Regions from separate parts of the Pseudomonas sp. NPDC090592 genome, predicted to be linked through region 3. Evidence: predicted binding sites of a transcription regulator. Region 3 holds the regulator's gene; each other region holds the start of a gene.
What was found. Region 3 encodes sigma-54, which starts transcription at its own class of promoters, with help from an activator protein. Its sites were predicted from a motif close to ANTGGCATNNANNTTGCTNT; they were not measured.
Positions count from the first base shown of each region.

Region 1: the regulator sigma-54 is predicted to act here: its motif matches at 4,796-4,815, upstream of glnA (type I glutamate--ammonia ligase).
Region 2: the regulator sigma-54 is predicted to act here: its motif matches at 3,456-3,475, upstream of flgB (flagellar basal body rod protein FlgB).

Region 1 covers NZ_JBIVXJ010000018.1:112,341-122,100, reverse strand. Annotated here, with positions in the region: gene ACIQUI_RS17670 (YkgJ family cysteine cluster protein) at 1-109, shown strand, start outside; gene ACIQUI_RS17665 (hypothetical protein) at 283-882, opposite strand; gene typA (translational GTPase TypA) at 1,039-2,859, opposite strand; gene thiI (tRNA uracil 4-sulfurtransferase ThiI) at 2,988-4,442, opposite strand; gene glnA (type I glutamate--ammonia ligase) at 4,913-6,319, shown strand; gene glnL (nitrogen regulation protein NR(II)) at 6,676-7,761, shown strand; gene ntrC (nitrogen regulation protein NR(I)) at 7,758-9,194, shown strand; gene ACIQUI_RS17635 (hypothetical protein) at 9,658-9,760, opposite strand, start outside.
Region 2 covers NZ_JBIVXJ010000011.1:40,097-49,856, reverse strand. Annotated here, with positions in the region: gene flgM (flagellar biosynthesis anti-sigma factor FlgM) at 1-184, opposite strand, end outside; gene flgA (flagellar basal body P-ring formation chaperone FlgA) at 347-1,099, opposite strand; gene ACIQUI_RS12035 (chemotaxis protein CheV) at 1,177-2,106, shown strand; gene cheR (protein-glutamate O-methyltransferase CheR) at 2,156-2,983, shown strand; gene flgB (flagellar basal body rod protein FlgB) at 3,522-3,932, shown strand; gene flgC (flagellar basal body rod protein FlgC) at 3,935-4,378, shown strand; gene flgD (flagellar hook assembly protein FlgD) at 4,391-5,092, shown strand; gene flgE (flagellar hook protein FlgE) at 5,121-6,443, shown strand; gene ACIQUI_RS12005 (hypothetical protein) at 6,612-6,788, shown strand; gene ACIQUI_RS12000 (flagellar basal body rod protein FlgF) at 6,949-7,689, shown strand; gene flgG (flagellar basal-body rod protein FlgG) at 7,737-8,522, shown strand; gene flgH (flagellar basal body L-ring protein FlgH) at 8,559-9,254, shown strand; gene ACIQUI_RS11985 (flagellar basal body P-ring protein FlgI) at 9,267-9,760, shown strand, end outside.
Region 3 covers NZ_JBIVXJ010000015.1:100,219-109,978, forward strand. Annotated here, with positions in the region: gene ACIQUI_RS15645 (HPr family phosphocarrier protein) at 33-305, opposite strand; gene rapZ (RNase adapter RapZ) at 325-1,179, opposite strand; gene ptsN (PTS IIA-like nitrogen regulatory protein PtsN) at 1,182-1,646, opposite strand; gene hpf (ribosome hibernation-promoting factor, HPF/YfiA family) at 1,659-1,967, opposite strand; gene ACIQUI_RS15665 (RNA polymerase factor sigma-54) at 2,047-3,540, opposite strand; gene lptB (LPS export ABC transporter ATP-binding protein) at 3,717-4,442, opposite strand; gene lptA (lipopolysaccharide transport periplasmic protein LptA) at 4,443-4,967, opposite strand; gene lptC (LPS export ABC transporter periplasmic protein LptC) at 4,954-5,526, opposite strand; gene ACIQUI_RS15685 (KdsC family phosphatase) at 5,535-6,059, opposite strand; gene ACIQUI_RS15690 (SIS domain-containing protein) at 6,071-7,045, opposite strand; gene ACIQUI_RS15695 (ATP-binding cassette domain-containing protein) at 7,294-8,103, shown strand; gene mlaE (lipid asymmetry maintenance ABC transporter permease subunit MlaE) at 8,103-8,900, shown strand; gene mlaD (outer membrane lipid asymmetry maintenance protein MlaD) at 8,900-9,385, shown strand; gene ACIQUI_RS15710 (phospholipid-binding protein MlaC) at 9,395-9,760, shown strand, end outside.

The DNA.
Region 1 (9,760 bases), on a different contig from region 3:
CCGCCTGTGCACCATTTATGACAAGCGCCCGGATACCTGCCGCAACCACCCCAAGGTCGGGCCGCGGCCGGGGTATTGTGCGTACAAGCCCAAGGTGGTTGGGCGTTGACGCCTGCGTTAAGACTGAATAGACTTTTAGTCGTCTTGATGTACACGGAGCTTCCTTCAGGAAGTGTCTAGACGCCGCCACTTGGTTCCGGCCGTGCCGGTTGATGGGAGAGATCCCTGAGGGCATCCGCGATACGACCCCCTTCATTGGGGGTTTCGTATTTTTACGGCCTGCTAACGCCTTACAGGTCGTCGAATCGGCTCATTCCTCAGCTTCTTCAACATCAGCAGCCAACCCTTGATTTTCTCGTGCCTTTTCAGGTTCGTCGGCCGGCTTGAGGGATGGTCCTGGTCCCGTACATAGGCACTTTCAACATGCACCTTCAAGGTACGGGCGGAATCACCGCGCAGGTTGAAATACACCTCGTATCGGCTCCCTTCTGGATAGCCAAACTGATTACCTTCCAACGTCAGCCAGTTGCTATGACCAGTAAACAGGCATTGCCGATCGGCCAACGAAGCCATGATGGCCGGCAACTGCAATGAAAGGCTGTGTCGCACCGGACAAAACGCTCGCCGAATGCCTCGATGGTCAATCAGCAGACGATCTTGGCCAATATCATGAAAATCCAACTCCATACCTTGCTTAGGGCCATAGCTTACGCAGTGGCTCGAGTACTCCACGACCAATGTCAAAGCTTGTATCCCTTGTGCTTCAAGCCCTGGGATTGCCAGTAGGTGTGATTCAGGGCGCAAATGAAGCAAGCTCCAGCGGGTACCGGCAACCTCAATTTGGCCACGGGCCAAATGCTCCTTCCACCCCTTGCCTTTCATTGTCAGTCTCAAGCAATTTCCAGCAGGCAGCCTACTGTGGCTATCGGCGATTGCCAAAAACTGCTTGGTAAACAATTACTTCCATAGAAACATCAAGGCATAAAAAAACGCCCCCGGCCTTTCGACCGGAGGCGTTTTCATTCAGCCTGAGCTAACTCAGTTCTTGGCTTTCTTGGCAGCGCGGGTACGCTCGCCTTCGTCCAGGATCTTCTTGCGCAGACGGATCGACTTAGGCGTCACTTCGCACAGCTCGTCGTCCTGGATGAATTCCAGGGCCTGTTCCAGGGTGTGGCGAACTGGCGGTACCAGGGCGATGACTTCGTCTTTGCCCGAAGCACGCATGTTGTCGAGTTTCTTGCCTTTGGTCGGGTTCACACCCAGGTCGTTGTCACGGCTGTTCAGACCGATGATCTGACCGTTGTAGATCTCCTGGCCGTGTTCAACGAACAGCTTGCCGCGAGCCTGCAGGGTTTCCAGCGAGTAGGTCAGTGCCTTGCCGGTCTCGACCGAAACCAGTACGCCGTTCAGGCGGCCGGACATCTGGCCCGACTTCATGGTGTCGTAACGATCGAAGATCGAGGTCAGGATGCCTGCACCGTTGGTCAGGGTCAGGAACTGGTTACGGAAACCGATCAGACCACGGGCTGGAATGTTGTACTCCAGACGCACACGGCCCTTACCATCCGGCACCATGTTGGTCAGGTCGCCTTTACGCAGGCCCATCTCTTCCATGACCTTGCCCTGGGATTCTTCAGGGATGTCGATGGTGACGTTCTCGAACGGTTCCTGCTTCACGCCGTCAACTTCACGGATGATTACTTCAGGGCGGCCTACGGCCATCTCGAAGCCTTCACGGCGCATGGTTTCGATCAGTACCGACAGGTGCAGCTCACCACGGCCCGATACCTTGAACTTGTCAGGGGAATCGGTTTCCTGAACGCGCAGGGCTACGTTGTACAGCAGCTCCTTGTCCAGGCGGTCCTTGATGTTACGGCTGGTGACGAACTTGCCTTCTTTACCGCAGAACGGCGAGTCGTTGACCTGGAAAGTCATGGAAACGGTCGGCTCGTCAACGGTCAGCGGCTTCATCGCTTCTACCGCATCCGGGGCGCACAGGGTGTCGGAGATGAACAGCTCGTCGAAACCGCTGATGCAGACGATGTCGCCAGCCTGGGCCTCTTCAACGTCTACACGGTGCAGGCCGTGGTGGCCCATCAGCTTCAGGATACGGCCGTTACGCTTCTTGCCGTTGGTGTCGATGGCAACAACCGGGGTGTTCGGCTTGACGCGACCACGGGCAATACGGCCAACGCCGATAACGCCGAGGAAGCTGTTGTAGTCCAGTGCGGAGATCTGCATCTGGAACGAACCGTCACGGTCAACATCCGGGGCTGGTACGTTGTCGACGATCGACTGGTACAGCGCGGTCATGTCTTCGCCCATTTCGGTGTGGTCCAGACCGGCAATGCCGTTCAGGGCCGAGGCGTAGACCACTTTGAAGTCCAGCTGCTCGTCGGTAGCGCCGAGGTTGTCGAACAGGTCGAAGATCTGGTCCAGAACCCAGTCAGGACGCGCGCCCGGGCGGTCAACCTTGTTGATCACGACGATTGGCTTCAGGCCAGCTTCGAACGCCTTCTTGGTCACGAAGCGGGTTTGCGGCATCGGGCCGTCCTGGGCGTCGACCAGCAGCAGCACGGAGTCGACCATCGACATTACACGCTCAACCTCGCCACCGAAGTCGGCGTGGCCGGGGGTGTCGACGATGTTGATGTGGTAGCCGTTCCAGTTGATGGCGGTGTTTTTCGCCAGAATGGTAATACCGCGCTCTTTTTCCTGGTCGTTGGAGTCCATGACGCGCTCGTCGTTGAGCTCGTTACGCTCCAGGGTGCCGGACTGACGCAGGAGTTTGTCGACCAGGGTGGTTTTACCATGGTCAACGTGGGCGATGATGGCGATGTTACGCAGATTTTCGATCACAAGTGTATCTCGATCAGAGGATTCGGTTGCCGCCCAGTGTAGGCGGCCAATATGTACTGTTTAAGGCTCAGCGGGCCCGGTGGTCGGGAGGGCGATGGCGGATACTGCCGCCATACAGCCCCGGCGTCTTATGTCGGACGATAAACACGCACATTGGCATGTCCCTCACTGAGCAGGTGGTGTGCGTGCAAACGGCTCATCACACCTTTGTCGCAATACAGCAGGTACTGGCGCGTTGGGTCCAGGTGCTTGAACTTGCTGTTGATCGCGTAGAACGGCATGGCCTGGACTTCGATACCTTCCAGCACCAGAGGTTCGTCTTCCTGGGCATCCGGGTGACGAATGTCGATGATGATCTGGCCGGGGAGCGCCTCGGCTACTTCCTCGATTTCGATGTCCTTGCCCAGTTCATCGATCACGTGGTCGATGGAAATGAACTTGGCACGTTCCAGGGCGCGCTCCAGCACGGCCATGTCGAACTGCTTTTCTTCGTGCTCCATGCGGTGACGCTTGGCATGGGTGGTAGGGTTCACCGAGATCACGCCGCAATATTCCGGCATGTGCTTGGCGAAGTCGGCGGTGCCGATCTCGGTGGCCTGGTCGATGATGTCCTGCTTGTGGCTGGCCAGCAGCGGGCGCAGCACCAGCTTGTCGGTGGCCGAGTCGATGATCGACAGGTTCGGCAGGGTCTGGCTGGACACCTGGGAAATCGCTTCGCCGGTCACCAGCGCGTCGATCTGCAGGCGGTCGGCCATGTGCGCGGCACCGCGCAGCATCATGCGCTTGAGGGTCACGCCCATGTAGCTGTTGTCGACCTTGTTGAGGATCTCGCCAACCACTTCTTCGAACGGCACGCTGATGAACAGCACGCGCTGGCTGCTGCCGTACTTCTTCCACAGGTAGTGGGCCACTTCCATCACGCCCAGTTCGTGGGCACGGCCGCCGAGGTTGAAGAAGCAGAAGTGGGTCATCAGGCCGCGGCGCATCATCTGGTAGGCCGCCACGGTGGAGTCGAAGCCACCGGACATCAGCACCAGGGTCTGCTCCAGGGCACCCAGCGGGTAGCCGCCGATGCCGTTGTGCTGGTTGTGAATCACGTACAGGCGCTGGTTGCGGATCTCCATGCGCACTACCACTTCAGGCGTCTTCAGGTCGATGCCGGCGGCGCCGCACTGCTGGCGCAGCTGGCTGCCGACGTAGCGGTCGACGTCCATCGAGGTGAAGTCGTGGTGGCCGCCGCGCTTGCAGCGCACCGAGAAGCGCTTGCCGGCCAGCAAGTGGCCGAAGTGGTGCTTGCACTTGGCGACGATGTCGTCGAAGTCACCCAGCGGGTATTCCTCTACCTGCAGGAAGTGGGTGATACCCGGCGTGCAGGTGAGGCGCTCGATCATCTCGCGCTGGACTTTTTCGTCTTCGACGCGGGTGACCACTTCGAGATTGTCCCAGACACCATCGACCGCGAGCTCAGGGTCGAGGTCCTTGAGCACGTTGCGGATGTTCTTGCCGAGCTGGCGGATGAAACGCTTGCGCACCGGCCGGCTCTTGATGGTGATTTCTGGGAAGACTTTGACGATAAGTTTCATTGGTTAACAGCGCGCGCAGGGCCTGCCGAAAATGTGGGGCGCGAATTATAGCGGAAACTGCTCAGGATTTGACCAACTTTTGTACAGAAGGTCGGATTTATATTGCCTGCACTGGCCTCATCGCCGGCAAGCCAGCTCCCACAGGTCATCCACAGGCCTCAAGACTTGCGCCCTACCTGTGGGAGCTGGCTTGCCGGCGATGAGGCCCTCAAAGGAAGCACACCCCTCAAGCCATGCACCACATTAGTGCATCAATGCCAAAATCCGCATCTAAAGAGTGCACTTTTACATCCCAACCCACCGCCAAATGCCCGCAAACGCCCCCTTTTATCCCTGGCTCGCCATTTTCGGGCACTGGCATGCAATTTGCTCCCTTGTGAGGCAGGTAAGCTTGGCCGACTATCCGCGCCCGGCAACACCCTTTTTCCAGGGCAGCGGCCCACCGCGCTCTAGACCATCCGGAGGACAATATGTCGAAGTCGGTTCAACTCATCAAAGATCATGACGTCAAGTGGATTGATCTGCGTTTCACGGACACCAAAGGCGTTCAGCACCACGTGACCATGCCGTCGCGTGATGCGCTGGACGAGGACTTCTTCGAAGTCGGCAAGATGTTCGACGGCTCCTCCATCGCTGGCTGGAAAGGCATCGAAGCTTCCGACATGATCCTGATGCCGGTTGACGACACCGCCGTACTGGACCCGTTCACCGAAGAACCTACCCTGATCATCACCTGCGACATCGTCGACCCGTCGAGCATGCAGGGCTACGATCGCGACCCACGGGCAATCGCCAAGCGCGCCGAAGAGTACCTGAAGAGCACCGGCATCGGTGACACCGTATTCGCCGGCCCAGAGCCAGAATTCTTCATCTTCGACGAAGTGAAGTTCAAGTCGGACATCTCCGGCTCGATGTTCAAGATCTTCTCCGAGCAAGGCTCGTGGATGTCTGACGCTGACGTCGAAGGCGGCAACAAAGGCCACCGTCCAGGCGTGAAAGGCGGCTACTTCCCGGTTCCGCCGTTCGACCACGACCACGAAATCCGTACTGCCATGTGCAACGCACTGGAAGAAATGGGCCAGACCGTCGAAGTGCACCACCACGAAGTGGCGACTGCCGGCCAGAACGAAATCGGCGTCAAGTTCAACACCCTGGTGAAGAAGGCTGACGAAGTGCAGGCCCTGAAGTATGTCGTGCACAACGTTGCCGACGCCTACGGCCGTACCGCCACCTTCATGCCGAAGCCACTGTACGGCGACAACGGCTCGGGCATGCACGTGCACATGTCGATCTGGAAAGACGGCAAGAACACCTTCTCGGGTGAAGGCTATGCCGGCCTGTCCGACACCGCCCTGTACTTCATCGGCGGTATCATCAAGCACGGTAAGGCCCTGAACGGCTTCACCAACCCGTCGACCAACTCGTACAAGCGTCTGGTACCAGGCTTCGAAGCCCCGGTAATGCTGGCCTACTCGGCGCGTAACCGCTCCGCTTCGATCCGTATTCCTTACGTCGGCAGCCCGAAAGCCCGCCGTATCGAAGCACGCTTCCCGGACCCATCGGCCAACCCGTACCTGGCCTTCGCGGCCCTGCTGATGGCTGGCCTGGACGGTATCCAGAACAAGATCCACCCAGGCGATGCTGCCGACAAGAACCTGTACGACCTGCCACCAGAAGAGGCCAAGGACATTCCGCAAGTGTGCGGCAGCCTGAAAGAAGCCCTGGAAGAGCTGGACAAAGGCCGTGCGTTCCTGACCAAGGGCGGCGTGTTCTCCGATGACTTCATCGATGCCTTCATCGAGCTGAAGTCGGAAGAAGAAATCAAGGTCCGCACCTTCGTACACCCGCTGGAATACGAGCTGTACTACAGCTGCTGATCTGACCGGCGCCTGGCGCCGATGAGATGATCAACACGGCCTCCTTCGGGAGGCCGTTTTCGTTTTTGCACCAGGTAAAAACCACCCTCGCCACGCTATGCTCTATCTTGGTGCAGCAAAAAGCACCCTGCCCCTATTTGCTCCCCAATCTGGTTCACATGAAACGTTTCATCCAGAGTTTCTGATCCGAATTTGCGCAGATACAGGCCTTTATCGGCAAATCCCGCTTCTTTTCGGAGCTTTGGTTTGTTTCTTGCATTTCTTGCGGGTAGACAGCTTCGCACCAGCGGGGCCACCGCACCTGGCCCTGGCCAAAGCAGTGCCAGGCAAGCGCCAAAAGAGGTCAACGACGCCTTATGACCATCAGCGATGCGCAGCACCGTCTGCTTCTGGACAACCTGACCACCGCCACGTTGCTGCTCAATGCCGAGCTGCGCCTGGAGTACATGAACCCGGCCGCAGAAATGCTGCTGGCCGTCAGCGGCCAACGCAGCCATGGGCAGTTCATCAGCGAGCTGTTCACCGAGTCGACCGAGGCGCTCAGCTCGTTGCGCCAGGCGGTCGAACAGGCGCACCCGTTCACCAAGCGCGAAGCGCAGCTGACCTCGCTGACCGGGCAGACCATCACCGTCGATTACGCGGTAACCCCTATCCTCAACCAGGGCCAGACCCTGCTGCTGCTAGAGGTGCACCCACGCGACCGGCTGCTGCGCATCACCAAGGAAGAGGCCCAGCTGAGCAAGCAGGAAACCACCAAGATGCTGGTGCGTGGCCTGGCCCACGAAATCAAGAACCCTCTCGGCGGCATCCGCGGCGCAGCGCAGTTGCTGTCACGCGAACTGCCCGAGGACGGCCTGCGCGATTACACCAACGTGATCATCGAAGAGGCCGACCGCCTGCGTAACCTGGTCGACCGCATGCTCGGTTCGAACAAGCTGCCGTCGCTGGCCATGACCAACATCCACGAAGTACTGGAGCGCGTTTGCAGCCTGGTCGAGGCTGAAAGCCAGGGCTGCATCACTTTGGTGCGCGATTACGACCCAAGCCTGCCGGACGTGCTGATCGACCGCGAGCAGATGATCCAGGCCGTACTCAATATCGTGCGCAATGCCATGCAGGCGATCAGTTCGCAGAGCGAACTGCGCCTGGGCCGCATCACCCTGCGCAGCCGCGCCTTGCGCCAGTTCACCATCGGCCACGTGCGCCATCGCCTGGTCGCGCGGGTCGAGATCATCGACAACGGCCCGGGCATTCCGCCGGAACTGCAAGACACCCTCTTCTATCCCATGGTCAGTGGCCGCCCGGACGGTACCGGGCTGGGCCTGGCCATTACCCAGAACATCATCAGCCAGCACCAGGGCCTGATCGAGTGTGAAAGCCACGCAGGCCATACCGCCTTCTCGATCTACCTGCCCCTGGAACAAGGAGCCACCGCCTCATGAGCCGAAGTGAAACCGTATGGATCGTCGACGATGATCGCTCCATCCGCTGGGTCCTGGAAAAAGCCCTGCAACAGGAAGGCATGACCACCCAGAGCTTCGACAGCGCAGACGGTGTAATGGGCCGCCTGGCACGCCAGCAGCCGGACGTGATCATTTCCGACATCCGCATGCCGGGCGCCAGCGGCCTCGACCTGCTGGCGCAGATCCGCGAGCAGCACCCGCGCTTGCCGGTCATCATCATGACCGCCCATTCCGACCTGGACAGCGCCGTGGCGTCTTACCAGGGCGGCGCCTTCGAGTACCTGCCCAAGCCGTTCGATGTGGACGAGGCGGTCTCGCTGGTCAAACGTGCCAACCAGCATGCGCAGGAACAGCAAGGGCTGGATGTGCCGCAGAACCTGGCGCGTACCCCGGAAATCATCGGCGAAGCACCGGCCATGCAGGAGGTGTTCCGCGCCATTGGCCGCCTCAGCCACTCCAACATCACCGTGCTGATCAACGGCGAGTCCGGCACCGGTAAGGAACTGGTGGCCCACGCCCTGCACCGCCACAGCCCGCGGGCGGCGTCGCCGTTCATTGCCTTGAACATGGCAGCCATCCCCAAGGACCTGATGGAGTCCGAACTGTTCGGCCATGAGAAAGGCGCCTTCACCGGTGCTGCCAACCTGCGCCGGGGCCGCTTCGAACAGGCCGACGGCGGCACCTTGTTCCTCGACGAGATCGGCGACATGCCCGCCGACACCCAGACTCGCCTGCTGCGTGTGCTGGCTGATGGCGAGTTCTACCGGGTTGGCGGCCATGTGCCAGTCAAGGTCGACGTGCGCATCATTGCCGCGACCCACCAGAACCTGGAATCGCTGGTGCAGGCCGGCAAGTTCCGCGAAGACTTGTTTCACCGCCTGAACGTGATTCGTATTCATATTCCACGGTTGGCAGACCGCCGCGAGGACATCCCTGCCCTTGCCCGCCACTTCCTCGCCCGTGCCGCCCAGGAACTGGCGGTAGAGCCGAAGATCCTCAAGCCGGAAACCGAAGAGTTCATACGCAACCTGCCGTGGCCAGGCAACGTGCGGCAGATGGAGAACACCTGCCGCTGGATCACGGTGATGGCCTCCAGCCGTGAAGTGCTGATCGGCGACCTGCCGCCCGAACTGCTGAACCTGCCACAAGATGCCGCGCCGGTGACCAACTGGGAGCAGGCCCTGCGCCAGTGGGCCGACCAGGCGTTGGCCCGTGGGCAGTCCAACCTGCTGGACAGTGCGGTGCCGAGCTTTGAACGGATCATGATCGAGACGGCCCTCAAGCACACCGCCGGGCGGCGTCGGGATGCCGCGTTGTTGCTGGGTTGGGGGCGCAATACCCTGACGCGCAAGATCAAGGAACTGGGGATGAATGTGGCTGGGGGGGATGACGAGGAAGGTGATGAGCACTAATCCTCAGTAATCCTGCAAGATCTTTGGGGCTGCTTTGCAGCCCATCGCGACGCAAGGCCGCTCCCACATGATCACCTCTGCCCTCGGGCTGATGCGGTCCCTGTGGGAGCGGCCTTGTGTCGCGATGGGCCGCAAAGCGGCCCCAGCCATTTCAGCTCCGATGCACCGATCCTGTGCCCCATGCACCTCGCGAAGGCACAAATCCCCTCAAAACCCGGCCAAATCCCCCTCAAAGCCCAGTATTTGCAGGTTGTGCAAAACTGGCACGCCCCCTGCAATAGCTAATACATACCCAGTTTCGGGGGCCCTGGTACAGGCAGGCCGGGTGAACCCCTCTTTTATTTGCAGCACCGCCCGTTTCGGGGACCTCGGTACAGGCAGGCCGGGCCATCCCCTCTTTACACGCAGTACGCCGTAGCCCTTTTGGGGACCCTGGTACAGGCAGGCCGGGATATCCCCTCTTTTATTCGTGCAGCTTCACCTGCACCCGCCAACGCCCAGCGTCCTCTGCACCGGCCCACTCGCCGTGCAGGGGGCGCGCGGCCACCACCGTCAGCAACAAGCCT
Region 2 (9,760 bases), on a different contig from region 3:
TGTCGTTGATCTTCTGCAACTGCTGTGCCTCTTGGCTGAGGTGTACCGCTTCTCCGCTGGCGCTGGTGCCGCTGGCCGCTTCCTGGCTGGCTGCCGGTTTTTCGGCGCTGCCGGCTGCGCTGTTGCCGCGCACGCCGCCCGTGACGGACGGAGAGTTATTCAAACGACTGAAGTCGATGACCATGATCAGAAACCTCTGGGTATTTGGACGCTTGCCTTGTTTTCGGCCAACCCGAAAGAAACTTTAGGCACAAATGCATAGCCGCCTGTCAGCAAGCTCGCGAACCCGTTTTCTGACACAGTTTAGGAAATGCGGTTCCTCACTGCCAGCGTAATCTGTGGCTGGCTACATACTGACCTCGACCTGGCCCGGCCCGGTCACCCTGGCCTTGACCACCCGTTTGGAATTGAGGTTGCGTACCCGTATCTGTTCGCTCAGGCCGCCCTTGCTCAGGGCTTCGCCTGGCATGCGCACGCTGAGGCTGCCACTGCGGGCGACGATTACCACCTGGTCACCCTTGCGCACTACCTCGGCCTGTTCCAGGTGTTGTGGCGTGAGTACCTGGTCGATCACCGTGGGGCGTAGCATCTTCATGCCCACTGCCTGGTCCAGTTCGGTGAGAAAGCCCTGGCCAAGGGTGCCGACATCGCGCTCGCGCAGGGCCACGTCGCCTTCGCCCACCGTGTTGTCGCGCTTGAGCGGGCGGGTTACCACCACCACATCGCGGAACAGCCGCACGGTGGCCGGTACGAACACGGTCCATGGCGCCGCACCGTCGCAGCGTACCCGCACCGTCACCCGGCCCAGCGGCTGGGCCGGGCTTTCCAGCGACGCGTCCAGCTGCTGGCTGCACAATGGCATGCGCAGGCGTGGGTCCAGCGAGTTGACCTGGATTTCATAACGGCCGGCTGTCTGGGTGGTGGCCAGGTAATCTTCGACGGTGAATTCAAGAAACCCTTGGGTGACACCGATAAGCTGTTCAGGCAAGGTGAACGCGTCCGCTACCGTGCGAACGCCGGGCGCCAGCAGGCACAGCGTGGCCAGCGAGCCAGTCAGCAGGCGCGTCAATCGTCGGAAAAATGTCGTTTTCGTGTGCATGACGCTCAAAAAAGCAAAGCCCGTGCCGACTCGTAACCTGAGTTGCAACGAAAGGCTGAAAGATTAAGGAGTCTGGCATGGCGGGTGTTATGGATTCGGTCAACCAGCGCACGCAGCTGGTGGGGCAGAATCGCCTGGAGTTGCTGCTGTTCCGCCTCAATGGCGAACAGCTTTACGGCATCAACGTGTTCAAGGTCAGGGAAGTGCTGCAATGCCCTGCGCTGACCCTGCTGCCCAAGGCGCACCCGGTGGTGCGCGGTGTTGCCAACATTCGCGGGGCGACCATCCCGATCCTCGACTTGTCGATGGCTACCGGGTTGCGGCCGCTGCAGGAAGACACGCGCAACAGTTTCGTGATCATCACCGAGTACAACACCAAGACCCAGGGCTTTCTGGTGCACTCGGTGGAGCGCATCGTCAACATGAACTGGGAGGAGATCCATCCGCCACCCAAGGGGACGGGCCGCGATCACTACCTGACAGCGGTCACCCGGGTGGACAACCGCATGGTCGAGATCATCGACGTGGAGAAGGTGCTGGCCGAAGTGTCGCCGTCTTCCGAGTCGGTGTCGGCCGGGGTGATCGATGCCGAGGTGCAGGACAAGGCCGTGCTGATGCGCGTGCTCACCGTCGACGATTCGTCGGTGGCGCGCAAGCAGGTCAGCCGCTGCCTGCAGACCGTAGGGGTGGAAGTGGTGGCGCTCAATGACGGCCGTCAGGCCCTGAACTACCTGCGCCAGCTGGTGGATGAGGGCAAAAAGCCGGAAGAAGAGTTCCTGATGATGATCTCGGACATTGAAATGCCGGAAATGGACGGCTATACGCTAACGGCAGAGATCCGTAGCGACCCGCGCATGCAAAAATTGCACATCTGCCTGCATACTTCGCTTTCCGGGGTATTCAACCAGGCAATGGTCAAGAAGGTCGGCGCCGATGACTTCCTGGCCAAGTTCAAGCCGGACGACCTGGCCCAGCGGGTGGTCGACCGGATCAAGGCAGCGCATTGAAGCAGCCGGGGCTAGCCCCGGCACCAGTGATTGAAAAGAGGCGGCAGTAGTGTCTACGGGTAATTTGGATTTCGAACAGTTCCGGGTATTCCTGGAGAAAGCCTGTGGCATCCTGCTGGGCGAGAATAAGCAGTACCTGGTTTCCAGCCGTCTCAACAAGCTGATGGAGCAACAGGGTATCAAGAGCCTGGGCGAGCTGGTGCAGCGCATCCAGGCCCAGCCGCGCGCCGGTTTGCGCGAGCAGGTGGTGGATGCGATGACCACCAACGAGACCCTGTGGTTTCGCGACACTTACCCGTTCGAGGTGCTGAAGAACAAGGTGATCCCCGAGTTCATCCGCAACAACCCGGGCCAGCGCCTGCGCATGTGGTCGGCGGCCTGTTCGTCGGGGCAGGAGCCTTACTCCATTTCCATGGCCATCGATGAGTTCGAGCGCAGCAACCTTGGGCAGTTGAAGATGGGCGCGCAGATTGTGGCCACCGACCTGTCCGGCACCATGCTGACCAACTGCAAGACCGGCGAATACGACAGCCTGGCGATTGCCCGCGGCCTGTCCCAGGAGCGCCTGCAGCGCTACTTCGACCCCAAGGGGCCGGGGCGCTGGGCGGTCAAGCCGGCCATTCGCAGCCGCGTCGAGTTCCGCTCGTTCAACCTGCTCGACAGTTATGCCAGCCTGGGCAAGTTCGATATCGTGTTCTGCCGCAACGTGCTGATCTACTTCTCGGCGCAGGTGAAGCGCGACATTCTGCTGCGTATTCACAGCACACTGAAGCCGGGTGGCTACCTGTTCCTCGGCGCCTCGGAGGCGCTGAACGGGTTGCCGGACCATTACCAGATGGTGCAGTGCAGCCCGGGGATCATTTACCAGGCCAAGTAGGGTTTGCCTTTAGGGTTGTGGTGGCTGTGAGATCGAGCGCCGCCCGCGCGGCGCTTCGCGGGGCAAGCCCGCTCCCACATTTGTTGCAACGTGCCGAACCTGACAGGCCATGGTTGTCAGTCTTGTTGGGTTGGCTGGATTTCTGAGTTGGCATTGCTGCCGCCCCACTTGTCTCAAGCCATGCACCAAGGCTGACAACGCCTCTTTCACAGACATGGCCACGTTGCAGCAAATGTGGGAGCGGGCTTGCCCCGCGAAGCGCCGCGCGGGCGGCGCTCGATCTCACAAGCGCAGAAAGTGTCAAGGCGAACGCCGCGAAGCTCCAAATCCTGACGTCAATTTTTTGGTTTGCCGCTTTTGCCGCCCGGCAATTGCCGCTTTCGCCGCCCAAGGCGGAAGGCCTTTGCCGCTTTTCTGGCATCACCCTGACAGCACCACACCCCGCAGCCCTGCAAATCCGGGCTTTTCATGGGTTGGCACAGCCCTTGCTATACCTTGCTCAACGAAATTCCGGTCAACCTCTGAAGGTTTCCCCGACATGAGCATCAGCTTCGACAAGGCGCTTGGTATCCACGAAAAGGCCATGAGTTTCCGCGCCCAGCGCGCCGAAGTGCTGGCCAACAACATTGCCAACGCCGACACGCCCAACTACAAGGCGCGTGACATGGACTTTTCTTCGGTGCTCGCTGCCGAGACCAGCAAGCAGCAAAGCGGCCGCTTCGCCATGGACCGGACCAACAGCCGGCACATCGAAGCCGAAGGCCTTGCCATTGCAGCGGATGACACGCTCAAGTACCGCACGCCACTGCAGCCGTCGATCGACCAGAACACCGTGGACGCGCAGATCGAGCAATCGAACTACACCGAAAACGCCATTGGCTTCCAGGCCAGCTTCACCTTGCTCAACAGTAAATTCAAAGGGCTGGTTTCTGCCCTGCGCGGAGAATGACCATGTCCCTTTCCAGTGTTTTCAACATTGCCGGTAGCGGCATGAGCGCGCAGAACACGCGCCTGAACACCGTTGCTTCCAACATTGCCAACGCCGAGACCGTCTCTTCGAGCATCGACCAGACCTATCGCGCCCGTCACCCGGTGTTCGCCACCACCTTCCAGGATGCCCAGGCCGGCGTCAGCCAGTCGCTGTTCGAAGACCAGGGCGAGGCAGGGCAGGGTGTGCAGGTAAAAGGTATCGTCGAGGACCAGAGCACGCTGGAGGCGCGCTACGAGCCAAACCACCCGGCAGCGAACAAGGACGGCTACGTCTACTACCCGAATGTCAACGTGGTCGAGGAGATGGCCGACATGATCTCCGCCAGCCGTGCGTTCCAGACCAACGCCGAGCTGATGAACACGGCCAAGAGCATGATGCAGAAAGTCCTGACCCTGGGGCAGTGATAGGAAGCCGATATGACCACTACCAACTCCACCAGCGACGTCAGTAGCGCTTACCTGACATCGCTGCAAAAGCAGACGTCGAAGACCAACAGCAACACCGGCGCCGCCGGCAGTGCGCTGGGCAAGGATGCGTTCCTGCAGCTGCTGGTTACCCAGATGAAGAACCAAAACCCGCTCGATCCGCAGGAAAACGGCGAGTTCGTGGCGCAGTTGGCGCAGTTCAGCAGCCTCGAAAGCATGCAGTCGCTGAATGATTCGGTGACCTATATCGCCGCAGGGCTGCAGTCTTCCCAGGCCCTGCAGGCGTCGTCACTGGTCGGGCGCAATGTGATCGTCCAGACCGACAAGGCCGTCGTCGACACCAGCAAGGACATGAAGGGTTCGGTCAACCTGACCTCGTCCAGTACCGCCACTTCGGTGGGTATCTACGACAAGGACGACAAGCTGGTCCGCACCCTCGACCTGGGGACGCAGAAGGCCGGCAAGGTCGACTTCACCTGGGATGGCCTGGACGACGACGGTGAAGCCGTGGCAGCGGGTACCTTTACCTTCAAGGCCACTGCATCGATCGATGGCAAGGCTACGGCCATGACTACCAACCTGCCGGCCTCGGTCACCAGTGTGACCATGGGCACCAACGGTTCGGAAATGACCCTCAACCTGGCCGGGCTGGGCAGTGTTGCGCTTTCCAAAATCCAAAGCATCGGCATCTAGGGCCTGAGCAAAACGACAGGAGTTACACATGTCTTTCAATATCGGCCTTAGCGGCCTCTATGCAGCAAACAAGGCCCTGAACGTTACCGGCAACAACATTGCCAACGTTGCCACCACCGGCTTCAAGTCGTCGCGCGCCGAGTTCGCCGACCAGTACTCCAACTCCATTCGCGGCACCAGCGCCGGCAAGAACATCGTCGGCACCGGCGTCAAGACTGCCGCCGTGTCGCAGATGTTCACCGCGGGCAACATCAATGGCACCGGCCAGGCGCTGGACATGGCTATCGATGGCAACGGCTTTTTTGCCTTGAACGACAATGGCTCGAAAATCTATACCCGTGCCGGCGCTTTCTACAGCGACAAGGACGGCTATGTGGTCAATTCCTCGGGCGCCAACCTGCAAGGTTATGCCGTGGATGCCAACGGCAAGATCATCCAGGGTGTGCTGACCAACCTGCAGATCGATACCTCGAACCTGACGCCGAACCCGACCGGGAAAATTTCCGAGAACGTCAACCTGAACTCCAGTGCTACCGCGCCGACAGTTTCGCCGTTCGACCCGACCAATACCGGTACCTACAACTACACGTTCAACACCGACGTGTACGACAGCCAGGGTAACGCGCACCAGTTGAACCAGTATTTCGTCAAGGATGCCGGCAGCAACTCGTGGACCATGTACACCACCATCGACGGCCGCAACCCGGCCGACCCGACCTCGACCACGCCGCTGGCCAACAAGCTGCCGTTCAAGTCTGACGGCACCCTGGATACTGCGGCGATGACTGCGGGCCCGGTTGCCGGTGGCCTTACCATCGACGCCAACAAGACGTTCAGCCTCAACAACTGGATCCCGGCGCAGAAGAACGCCGCCGGCGTGTGGGGTGCCAACGGTGCCGTCGCCAACGTGGCGGGGGTCAACCTGGACATGCTGGGCACCACCCAGTACAACGCCGCATCCGCCACCACCGCCAAGAGCCAGGATGGCTTCGCCACCGGCGAGCTGTCGGGCCTGACCATCGACCAGAGCGGTAACATGTTCGCCAACTTCACCAACGGCCAGGACAAGATCATCGGCCAGGTGGCGATTGCCAACTTTGCCAACCTGCAGGGCCTGACCCCGATTGGCGGCACTGCCTGGAAAGAGTCCTACGCCTCCGGCGTGCCGGTGATCGGCGCACCTGACACAGGTACCCTGGGCCAGATTACTGGCGGCTCGCTGGAAGACTCCAACGTCGACCTGACCGGTGAGCTGGTCAACCTGATCAAGGCGCAGAGCAACTACCAGGCAAACGCCAAGACCATTTCCACTGAAAGCACCATCATGCAGACCATCATCCAGATGACCTGATGGTCGTTTGTTGATCTGGTGTCGTGTGTAATTGGGGCTGCTTTGCAGCCCATCGCGACGCAAGGCCGCTCCTACAGGAGATCGCGTTCCCTGTAGGAGCGGCCTTGCGTCGCGATGGGCCGCGAAGCGGCCCCAAAATCTGAAAGGTTCACACCCATGAAACGGCTAATGCTCACAGCCCTCCTGGCCATGGCTATCACTTCGCCGCTCTCGGCCGCCCCCGCACCGTTCTACCAATGGCAAAGCCTGGCCACCGGCCGTTACATGTGCTCGGCCAACAATCCAGGCGAAGGCTGGGTACGCCATTCCGGCCCCTACAACAACGCCGCGTGCCGCACCTTCTGAACCGACCATTGCCGCAGGCGGCAAACATCCGCCGACAAACTGACGTTTGTTGCCCCTCGCTGTCCTGAAAACCCCGAAAACAGGCGCTTTCAGACTTGGTTCGATTATTGCTTCGAACCTGCCCAGTGACAGCGCGGCAGCGACGCGCAGAGGAGATACTGTGGACAAGTTGCTTTATGTGGCCATGACCGGCGCCAGCCAGAACGCGCTGGCGCAAAAGGCCCACGCCAACAACCTGGCGAACATTTCCACCAACGGTTTTCAACGTGATCTGGAACAGGCCCGCTCGATGCCGGTGTTCGGCGACAGCTTTCCGGCGCGTGCCTTTGCCATGACCGAGCGCCCGGCCACCGACTTCAGTGAAGGCCCGTTGGTCGAGACCGGTCGTGACCTGGATGTTGCCGTGACCGGTAAAGGTTTCATTGCCGTGCAGGCACCGGACGGCAGCGAAGCCTATGTGCGCACCGGTAGCCTGAACATCGACGCCCTCGGCGTGCTGCGTGCCGGCAATGGCATGCCGGTGATCGGCAACGGTGGCCCGATCGCCATCCCGCCAGAGCAGAAGGTGGAAGTGGGCGCCGACGGCACCCTCAGCATCCGCTCCATGGGTGAAGGCCCGCGGGTAATGGCCGAGGTCGACCGCATAAAGCTGGTCAACCCGGATACCAAAGGCCTGACAAAGGGCCTGGACGGCCTGATCCATACCACCACTGGCCAGCCGGCCGATGCCGACGTCAATGTGCGCGTGGTGTCGGGCTTCCTGGAGGGCAGCAACGTCAACGCTGTCGAGGAAATGACCTCGGTGCTGGCGCTGTCCCGCCAGTTCGAACTGCACGTCAAGATGATGAACACGGCCAAGGAAGGCGACGAAGCCATGGCTCGGGTTTTGCAAATCGGCTAATCACTTTTGAACGGGTGCCGTAAAACAGGCGCACGAGGAGAACTTACATGCTTCCGGCTCTTTGGGTCGCTAAAACCGGCCTGTCCGCCCAGGACACTAACCTGACGGTCATTTCCAACAACCTGGCCAACGTCTCCACCACTGGCTTCAAGCGTGATCGCGCCGAGTTTGCGGACCTGCTGTACCAGATCAAGCGCCAGCCAGGCGCCCAGTCGACCCAGGACAGCGAGCTGCCTTCGGGCCTGCAGGTCGGTACCGGTGTGCGCATTGTCGGTACCCAGAAAAGCTTCGTTGCCGGCAGCCTGCAAACCACCGAAAACCCGTTGGACATGGCGGTCAACGGCCGTGGCTTCTTCCAGATCCTGCAGCCGGACGGCACCGTGTCGTACACCCGTGACGGCACCTTCCACCTGAACTCCGACGGCCAGATCGTTACCGCCAACGGCTATGCACTGGAGCCTGCCGTGGTCGTGCCGAACGACGCGCAAACCTTCACCGTTGGCCAGGACGGCACCGTGTCGATCACCACGGCCGGCAACCCGGCGGCGCAGGTGATCGGCAACATCCAGACCGCCGACTTCATCAACCCGGCCGGCCTGCAGGCCATCGGCGACAACCTGTTCCTGGAGACTGCCGCCAGTGGCGCGCCGCAAGTCGGCACCCCGGGCCTGAACGGTTTCGGCACCACCCAGCAGCAAACCCTGGAAAACTCCAACGTCAGCACGGTGGAGGAGTTGGTGAACATGATCACCACCCAGCGCGCCTACGAGATGAACTCCAAGGTCATCTCCACCGCCGACCAGATGCTGTCGTTCGTGACCCAGCAGCTCTAAGCCCTGTCGCTTCGTTACACCCGTGAGGTATGCACCATGAATCGTCTGTTGTCCGTGTTCGCCCTGGGGGGGGCGGTGTTGCTGGCAGGTTGCGTCGGCCCGACGCCCAAGCCCAACGACCCGTACTACGCGCCGGTATTGCCGCGCACCCCGTTGCCGGCAGCGGCCAACAACGGTTCGATCTACCAGGCCGGCTTCGAGCAGAACCTGTACAGCGACCGCAAGGCGTTCAGGGTAGGTGACATCATCACCATCACCCTCAACGAGAAAACCTCGGCCAGCAAGAACGCAGGTTCGCAAATTGCCAAGACCAGCAAGACTGATATTGGCCTGACCTCGTTGTTTGGCAGCACGCCCAACACCAACAACCCGTTCGGCGGCGGTGACCTTTCGCTGGAGGCGGGTTACAGCGGTGATCGTGCGACCAAGGGCGACAGCAAGGCCACCCAAGGTAATACCCTGACCGGCTCGATTACTGTCACCGTGGCCGAAGTACTGCCCAACGGCATCATCGCGGTGCGCGGCGAGAAGTGGCTGACCCTGAACACCGGTGAAGAGCTGGTGCGCATTGCCGGCATGGTCCGCGCCGACGATATCGCCACCGACAACACCGTGCCGTCCACCCGTGTGGCCGATGCGCGCATCACCTATTCCGGTACCGGCTCGTTTGCCGATGCCAGCCAGCCCGGTTGGCTGGACCGCTTCTTCATCAGCCCGCTTTGGCCTTTCTGAGTACGGATGACCATGTTCAACGTGAGGCAGCTGATTGCCGCAACCCTGCTCCTGTCCTGTGCCTTCGGTGCGCAGGCAGAGCGCCTGAAGGACATTGCCAGCATCTCTGGCGTGCGTTCCAACCAGTTGATCGGTTACGGCCTGGTGGTAGGGCTTAATGGTACGGGTGACCAGACCACCCAGACGCCGTTCACCCTGCAAACCTTCAACAACATGCTGTCGCAGTTCGGCATCAAGGTACCCGCCGGGTCCGGCAACGTGCAGCTGAAGAACGTTGCGGCCGTATCGGTGCATGCCGACCTGCCGGCGTTCGCCAAGCCCGGTCAGGTGGTGGACATTACCGTGTCGTCGATCGGTAACTCCAAGAGCCTGCGCGGCGGCAGCCTGCTGATGACCCCGCTCAAGGGTATCGACGGCAACGTCTACGCCATTGCCCAGGGCAACCTGGTGGTGGGGGGCTTTGATGCAGAAGGCCGTGACGGTTCGAAGATCACCGTCAACGTTCC
Region 3 (9,760 bases):
AGAATTGGGAGTGGATGTTGCAGGGGAGGGGCTTACTCGCCTTCGTCGAAAAAGTTGTTGATCAGCTCGACCAGCGCATCCATGGCGTCGTTGTCTTGCTCGCCTTCGGTGAGCAGGTGCACCTGGGTACCTTTGCCTGCCGCCAGCATCATCACTGCCATGATGCTCTTGCCATCCACCAGCTTGTCCGGCGCACGGCCCACCCTGACTGCACAGGGGAAGCGGCCGGCGACGCCGACGAACTTGGCTGCCGCCCGGGCATGCAGACCCAACTTGTTGATGATGGTGATTTCGCGGGCGGGCATCGTGGGGCGGATCCTTGGGCTAGAGGTCGCGGTGGCGGACCTGGACGTTTTTCAGGGATTGCTGCAGCTGTTGACCAAGGCGTTCGGTGATGTACACCGAACGGTGGTGGCCGCCGGTGCAGCCAATGGCAATGGTGACGTAGGCTCGGTTGCTGGCAGCGAAGCGGGGCAACCATTTGAGCAGGTAGCTGGAAATGTCGTTGTACATGTCTTCGACATCCGGCTGTGCGGCCAGGTACTCGACAACCGGTTGGTCGAGGCCAGAGTGCTCGCGCAGCTCGGGCTTCCAGTAGGGGTTGGGCAGGCAGCGCACATCGAACACCAGGTCGGCATCGACCGGCATGCCGCGCTTGAAGCCGAACGACTCGACCAGGAACGCGGTGCCAGGCTCGGGTTGGTTGAGCAGGCGCAGCTTGATCGAATCACGCAACTGATAAAGGTTGAGGCTGGTGGTGTCGATCTTCAGGTCGGCCAGGTCGGCGATCGGGCCCAGAAGTTCGTTTTCGACGCGGATCGCTTCGGCCAGCGAGCGATTGGCATTGGTCAGTGGATGCCGTCGGCGGGTTTCCGAGAAGCGCTTGAGCAGCATGTCTTCGTCGGCATCCAGGAACAACACATCGCACTGGATGTTGCGCGCACGGGCTTCTTCGAGCAATTCGGGGAAGCGCGTCAGGTGGCTAGGCAGGTTGCGTGCGTCAATCGACACGGCAACCTTCGGTTGCAGCAGTTCGGTGTTGATCAGTGCTTCTTCCGCCAACTGCGGCAGCAGCCCGGCGGGAAGGTTGTCAATGCAGTAGAAACCGTTGTCTTCCAGGACATCGAGGGCGGTGCTCTTGCCGGAGCCGGACCGGCCGCTGACAATGATCAGGCGCATGTTCAGTGCTCGTTCTGTACGTCCAGGACAACCTGGTACAGGGCCTCGTCACTGCTGGCGGCACGCAGGCGATCACGAACCTCTTTGCGATCGAGCATGCTGGCAATCTGGCGCAGCAGTTCCAGGTGTGCATCGGTGGCAGCTTCGGGCACCAACAGGACGAACAGCAGGTCCACGGGTGCGCCATCGATGGCGTCGTAATCGATTGGGGCTTCAAGGTGCAGCAGGGCGCTGACCGGGGAGGTGCAACCTTCAAGCCGGCAGTGCGGGATGGCGATGCCATTGCCGAAACCGGTCGAGCCGAGTTTTTCCCGGGCGACCAGCTTTTCGAAGACGTCTTGCATCTCCAGTTCTGGCACTTGTTCGGCGATGACGGTGGCGACCTTTTCCAGGGCGCGCTTCTTGCTGCCGCCCGGCACGTTCACAAGGGAACGGCCGGGGGTCAGGATGGTTTCAAGTCGGATCATGGATGAGGGGGATCAGCGGGCAGCTGCACCTTGCAGCAGGCTTTGCTGTTTTTCCTTGTGTTTTTTCAGTTGGCGGTCGAGCTTGTCGGCCATGGCGTCGATCGCTGCATACATGTCTTCGTGTTCGGCATTGGCAACCACCTCGCCGCCCGGAATCTGCAGGGTCGCCTCGACCTTCTGCTGCAGCTTCTCGACTTTCAGGATGACCTGCGCGTTGGTGATCTTGTCAAAGTGGCCCTCCACGCGAGTGAGCTTCTCGAGCACGTAATCGCGCAGTGGCTGGGTGACTTCTACATGGTGTCCACTGATGTTGACTTGCATACAGCTTCTCCTTTGTTGCCCGTGCATAAAGAGGCAGGTCTTGCACCTGCCCCACAAACGCTGTGGCACATCTCAGGCGCTACATCAGTCGCTTGCGCTCGCTCGACGGTGCGATGCCGAGGGACTCGCGGTACTTGGCGACGGTGCGACGGGCTACCTGGATGCCTTGTGCCTCCAGTAAACCAGCGATCTTGCTGTCACTCAATGGCTTTTTCTGATTTTCCGCGGCAACCAGTTTCTTGATGATCGCGCGGATCGCTGTGGACGAGCATTCTCCGCCTTCGGAGGTGCTGACGTGGCTGGAGAAAAAGTATTTCAGCTCGTAGATGCCACGCGGTGTGTGCATGTATTTCTGCGTGGTCACCCGCGAAATGGTCGACTCGTGCATGCCTACCGCTTCGGCGATGTCGTGCAGCACCAAGGGCTTCATCGCTTCGTCACCGTGGTCGAGGAAGCCGCGCTGGTGCTCGACGATCTGCGTGGCAACCTTCATCAGGGTTTCGTTGCGGCTTTGCAGGCTCTTGATGAACCAGCGCGCTTCCTGCAACTGGTTGCGCATGAAGGTGTTGTCGGCGCTGGTATCGGCACGGCGGACGAAGCCGGCGTACTGCGGGTTGACGCGCAGGCGCGGGACGGCTTCCTGGTTCAGCTCCACCAGCCAGCGCTCGCTGTCTTTGCGCACGATGACGTCAGGTACCACGTATTCAGGCTCGCTGGACTCGATTTGCGAACCGGGGCGCGGGTTCAGGCTTTGCACCAGCTCGATCACCTGGCGCAGCTCGTCTTCCTTGATTTTCATGCGGCGCATCAGCTGGCTGTAGTCACGGCTGCCGAGCAGGTCGATGAAATCAGTGACCAGGCGCTTGGCTTCGGTCATCCACGGGGTATTGGCGGGCAATTGGCGCAGTTGCAGCAGCAGGCATTCGCCCAGGTTGCGGGCGCCGACGCCGGCTGGCTCGAACTGCTGGATGCGGTGCAGCACCGCTTCGACCTCGTCCAGCTCGATATCCAGCTCCGGGTCGAAACCGGCGCAGATTTCCTCGAGGGTGTCTTCCAGGTAGCCCTGGCCGTTGATGCTGTCGATCAGGGTAACGGCGATCAGGCGGTCGGTGTCGGACATCGGCGCCAGGTTCAGCTGCCACAGCAGGTGGCTTTGCAGGCTCTCGCCGGCCGATGTGCGGGTGGTGAAGTCCCACTCGTCGTCATCGTTGCTCGGCAGGCTGCTGGCGCTGGTCTGGTAGATGTCTTCCCAGGCGGTGTCGACCGGAAGCTCGTTGGGGATGCGCTCGCTCCACTCACCGTCTTCCAGGTTGTCGGCACTGACAGTGCTCTCCTGGAAGCTGTTGTCCTGGACTTCGGCGGCCGGTTTGTTCTCGGCGTTGTCCGCCATCGGGTCGCTGTTGTCGAAGTCCTCGCCGTCTTCCTGACGTTCGAGCATCGGGTTCGACTCCAGCGCTTCCTGGATTTCCTGTTGGAGGTCCAGGGTAGAAAGCTGGAGCAGGCGGATGGCCTGTTGCAACTGCGGTGTCATCGTCAGTTGCTGGCCCATTTTTAGGACGAGCGATGGTTTCATGGCTGGGGCTTAATACCTTGTTCGCCGGCGCGCATGCGCCATCCACTACACGAGGGCGCCAGGGCGCCAGATCAAGCAAGTTTTATGCCTTAAATTGTAGCGTTTGCCTAGAGCACTGTAACAACTTTAGCCCCGGTTTCAGGGCGATCTGCCAGTACTCCAGGCATGTGCCGGGGTCAGAGCCGGAACTCGTGGCCCAGGTAAACCTCTTTCACCAGGTCGTTGGCCAGGATGGTCTCGGCATCGCCTTCAGCGATCAGGCGGCCATCATTGACGATATAGGCGGTTTCGCAAATATCCAGGGTCTCACGCACGTTGTGGTCGGTGATGAGTACACCGATGCCCTTGGCCTTGAGATGGTGGATGATCTGCTTGATGTCGCCGACCGAGATCGGGTCGACACCGGCAAATGGTTCGTCCAGCAGGATGAACTTGGGCGCGGTCGCCAGGGCGCGGGCAATCTCTACGCGGCGGCGTTCACCACCGGAGAGGCTCATGCCGAGGTTATCGCGGATGTGGCTGATGTGGAATTCCTGCAGCAGGCTTTCCAGCTCTTTGCGCCGGCCTTCGCGGTCGAGGTCCTTGCGGGTCTCGAGGATGGCCATGATGTTGTCGGCCACCGACAGCTTGCGGAAGATCGAAGCTTCCTGCGGCAGGTAGCCGATGCCGGCGCGGGCGCGGCCGTGCATGGGCTGGTGGCTGACATCGAGGTTGTCGATGAGCACGCGGCCCTGCTCGGCCTGCACCAGCCCGACAATCATGTAGAAGCAGGTGGTCTTGCCGGCACCGTTGGGGCCGAGCAAGCCGACGATCTGGCCGCTGTCGATCGACAGGCTGACGTCACGTACCACCTGACGCCCCTTGTAGCTCTTGGCCAGGTGCTGGGCTTTGAGGGTTGCCATTTACTCGGCCTTCTTCTTGGGCTGGATCACCATGTCGATACGCTGACGCGGTGAGGTCACGTTGCCACCGCGACCGGCAGTTGCCACCTGGGTCTGGGTGTTGTAGACGATTTTCTCGCCTTCGGTGGTGTTGCCCTCGTTCTCGACCTTGGCACGGTCGGTGAGGATCACCAGGTCTTTCTGCGCCTGATACTGGATAGTCACGCCCCAGCCTTTCATCTTGTCCGGCTTGGCTGCGCTCTGTTGCTGCTCGAAGTAGGCCAGGTTGCCCACCGAGGTCACCACGTCGATATCGCCGGCGGCGGAACGGGTGATGGTCACGGTGTTGCCTTTGATCATCATCGAACCCTGGGTGATGATCACGTCGCCGGTATAGGTAGCCACGCCTTGCTTGTCATCCAGGTGGGCATTGTCCGCCTGGATTCGGATTGGCTGGTCACGGTCATTCGGCAGGGCGAGGGCGCTCGCGCTTCCCAGTGCTGCGCTCAGGCTGAGCAGAAGGGGGAGGGTTTTAACGAGCCTCATACTGTCCTCTTACGTTAGAGAGCAAGTCCATCTTGCCTTCTTTCAAATACGCTTTCATTCCTTTGCCCGTAGTAGTGCCACCGGCGCCGTCGATTCTAACGGCTTGCTCGGTCTGCGCATATTGCTTCTGCGGGAACACAGTCATGCGTGAGCTGGTAATGATGGTTTCGCGCTGCTTTTCGTCAGTGCGGGCAACCCGTACCTTGTCGATCAGCTCGACTTCGGTACCGTCCGGATTGACCTCGGCGCGGGTGCTTTGCACGTGCCACGGGTATTCGGTGCCCCGGTACATGTGCAGGTCCGGCGTGGTCAGCAGGGTGATTTCACTGGCCTTGAGGTGTTCGACCTTGTCGGCAGTCATTTCGTACTGCAGTTTGCCGTCGGGCAGAAACTGCACGCTGTGGGCGTTGATCGCATAGTAGTCGATGGCGCTTTCGTCGACCTGGGCCACCGGCTTGTCGAGGAAGCTTTCCGGGCTGACATTCCAGTAGCCGATCGCCACCAGCAGGGCAGCGATCACTGCGAGCAGCGCAACATTGCGGGCTTTCTTGCTGAACATGGGCAGCCTTACAGGTAATTGGCGTTGGCAGCGTCCAGGGTGCCCTGGGCCTGCATGATCAGTTCGCAGAATTCACGGGCCGCACCTTCGCCGCCGCGTGCCTGGGTCACGCCATGGGCGTGCTGGCGTACGAACGGCGCGGCGTTGGCCACGGCCATTCCCAGTGCCACCCGGCGAATCACCGGCAGGTCCGGCAGGTCGTCGCCCAGGTAGGCCACTTGATCATAGCTTAGGCCCAGTTCGGCGAGCAGGCCGTCAAGCACGACCAATTTGTCCTCACGGCCCTGGAACAGGTGCGGGATACCGAGGTTCTTTGCCCGGCGTTCGACCACCGGGGTCTTGCGCCCGCTGATGATGGCAGTGGTCACGCCCGCGTTCATGAGCATCTTGATGCCCTGGCCGTCGAGGGTGTTGAAGGTCTTGAATTCGCTGCCGTCTTCAAGGAAGTACAGGCGGCCGTCGGTGAGCACGCCATCCACGTCGAACACTGCCAGCTTGATGCGCTTGGCGCGTTGCATGAGGTCCTGATTCATTCCATCGCTCCTTACATTACACCGGCGCGCAGCAGGTCGTGCATGTTCAGGGCACCGGTAGGGCGGTCCTCGCGGTCCACCACCACCAGGGCGCCGATCTTGTGGTCTTCCATGATCTTCAGGGCCTCGGCGGCAAGCATTTCGGCTCGCGCCGTCTTGCCATGCACGGTCATGACCTGGTCGATCAGGGTGGTGTGCACGTCGATGTTGCGGTCCAGGCTGCGGCGCAGGTCGCCGTCGGTGAAGATCCCGGCCAGCTTGCCGTCAGCCTCGACGATCACGGTCATGCCCAAACCTTTTCGGGACATTTCCAGCAGTGCGTCTTTCAGCAGGGTGCCGCGCGGCACCTGGGGCAGCTCTTCGCCGCTGTGCATCACGTTTTCGACCTTCAGCAGCAGGCGTCGGCCCAGGGCGCCGCCCGGGTGCGAGAAGGCAAAGTCCTCGGCGGTGAAGCCGCGGGCCTCGAGCAGGGCGATCGCCAGGCAGTCACCCAGCACCAGCGATGCCGTGGTAGAGGAGGTGGGCGCCAGGTTCAGCGGGCAGGCCTCTTGCTCGACACGGGCGTCGAGGTTGACCTCGGCGGCCTGGGCCAGGGGCGAGTCCGGGTTGCCGGTCAGGCTGATCAGCTTGATGCCCAGGCGCTTGATCAGTGGCAACAGGGTGACGATCTCGGCAGTGCTGCCGGAATTCGACAGGGCAAGGATGACATCATCGCGGGTGATCATGCCCATGTCGCCATGGCTGGCTTCGGCCGGGTGCACGAAAAAGGCTGGTGTGCCGGTGCTGGCCAGGGTGGCGGCGATCTTGTTGCCGATGTGCCCGGATTTGCCCATGCCGACCACGACAACCCGGCCCGTGCAGGCCTGGATCAGTTCGCAGGCCTTGACGAAATTGTCGTCGATGCGTGCCAGCAGGGCCTCTACGGCCTCAAGTTCCAGGCGCAGGGTGCGTTGGGCGGATTGGATCAGCTCGCTGGATTGGCTCATGTCGAAAAAGCAATGCCTGATGAAAAGGCCGCGATTATACGCGCAATGACGAAAACCCTCACGCTTTCGATTGCTGTGGCGAAAGTCAGCAAAGCCTGTCCCGGGGCTGAACGACTGCTTGCATGGCCTTGGGGCGCTGCCGTCAGCGGTGCTATAGTTCGCCGCTATTCGGCCTGCCAGGGGTGCGTGTGCCTTCCTTGCGGAGGCCGGCGTCCACTAGGACGAGGCTGCACTAGCAAGGAGTCTAGATGAGTGTGGATAGCGCCTACGCGGTCGAGTTGAAGGGGGTTACCTTCAAACGCGGTTCGCGCAGCATTTTCAGCAACGTCGACATTCGCATCCCGCGCGGCAAGGTCACCGGCATCATGGGGCCATCGGGTTGCGGCAAGACCACGTTGCTCCGCCTGATGGGCGCGCAACTGCGCCCCTCGAGTGGTGAGGTATGGGTTGCCGGGCAGAACCTGCCGACGCTGTCGCGCAGCGATCTGTTCGACGCCCGCAAGCAGATGGGTGTGCTGTTCCAGAGCGGCGCGCTGTTCACCGACCTTGATGTGTTCGAGAACGTCGCGTTCCCGCTGCGCGTGCATACCCAGCTGTCGGACGAAATGATCCGTGACATCGTGCTGATGAAACTGCAGGCCGTGGGCTTGCGCGGAGCCATCGACCTGATGCCCGACGAGCTGTCTGGCGGCATGAAACGCCGTGTGGCGCTGGCCCGGGCAATCGCCCTGGACCCGCAGATCCTCATGTATGACGAACCGTTCGTCGGCCAGGACCCGATCGCCATGGGCGTACTGGTGCGCCTGATCCGCCTGCTCAACGATGCCCTGGGCATCACCAGCATCGTCGTCTCCCACGACCTGGCCGAAACCGCCAGCATTGCCGACTACATCTACGTGGTGGGGGATGGCCAGGTGCTGGGCCAGGGCACGCCCGATGAGCTGATGGGCTCGGACAACCCACGGATTCGCCAGTTCATGAAGGGTGACCCGGATGGCCCGGTTCCCTTCCACTTTCCCGCGCCTGATTACCGCGCCGACCTGCTGGGGGCGCGTTGATGCGCAAAAGATCCTTACTCGAACGTGTCCGCCTGCTGGGTCGTTCGGCAATCGACGTGCTGGCGGTGCTCGGGCGCTCGTGCCTGTTCCTGTTCCATGCACTGGTCGGCCGCGGCGGCATCGGGGGCGGCTTCCAGTTGCTGACCAAGCAGCTGTACTCGGTGGGCGTGCTGTCGCTGGCAATCGTCGTCGTGTCCGGCGTGTTCATCGGCATGGTGCTGGCGCTGCAGGGCTACAGCATCCTGACCAAGTACGGTTCGGAGCAGGCGGTGGGGCAGATGGTCGCCCTGACCCTGCTGCGTGAACTTGGCCCGGTGGTGACGGCGTTGCTGTTCGCCGGCCGTGCCGGTTCGGCGCTGACCGCCGAAATCGGCAACATGAAGTCTACCGAGCAGCTGTCGAGCCTGGAAATGATCGGCGTCGACCCGCTCAAGTACATCGTCGCGCCGCGCCTGTGGGCCGGTTTCATCTCGCTGCCGCTGCTGGCGCTGATCTTCAGCGTGGTCGGTATCTGGGGTGGCTCGTGGGTGGCCGTGGACTGGCTGGGGGTGTACGAGGGCTCGTTCTGGGCCAACATGCAGAACAGTGTTTCCTTTACCGACGACGTGCTCAACGGGCTGCTCAAGAGCGTTGTGTTCGCCTTCGTCACGACCTGGATTGCCGTATTCCAGGGGTACGACTGTGAGCCCACCTCAGAAGGGATCAGCCGTGCCACCACCAAGACCGTGGTCTATGCCTCGTTGGCAGTGCTGGGTCTGGACTTTATTCTGACCGCCTTGATGTTTGGAGATTTCTGATGCAAAACCGCACCCTGGAAATCGGTGTCGGCCTGTTCCTGCTGGCCGGGATCCTGGCGCTGCTGCTGCTGGCCCTGCGTGTCAGCGGGCTGTCGGCCAGCCCGAGCAGCGATACCTATAAAGTTTATGCCTACTTCGACAATATTGCCGGTTTGACGGTCAGAGCTAAAGTGACCATGGCCGGTGTGACCATCGGCAAGGTTACCGCCATCGATCTGGACCGTGATTCCTACACCGGTCGGGTGACCCTGCAACTGGACAAGTCGGTGGACAACCTGCCGACCGACTCCACTGCCTCGATCCTGACCGCCGGTCTGCTTGGCGAGAAGTACATCGGCATCAGCGTGGGCGGTGAAGACGAAGTGCTCAAGGACGGTGCGACCATCCACGACACCCAGTCGGCACTGGTGCTGGAAGATCTGATTGGCAAGTTCCTGCTCAACACTGTTGGCAAGGAACCGAAAGAAGCGCAACCGGCTAATTAAGGAGTTTCCATGATTTCCATTCTGCGACGCGGCCTGCTGGTTCTGCTGGCAGCCTTCCCCCTGCTGACCATGGCTGCGCAGACGCCGCATGATGTGGTACAGAGCACCACCACCGAGCTGCTCGGTGAGCTCAAGGCCAACAAGGAGCAGTACAAGGCCAACCCGCAAGCGTTCTACGACACCCTGGACCGCATCCTCGGGCCGGTGGTCGATGCCGACGGTATTTCCAAAAGCATCATGACCGTCAAGTACTCGCGCAAGGCCACGCCCGAGCAGATGCAGCGCTTCCAGGAAAACTTCAAGCGCAGCCTGTTCCAGTTCTACGGTAATGCCCTGCTGGAGTACAACAACCAGGGTATCGTCGTTGACCCGGCC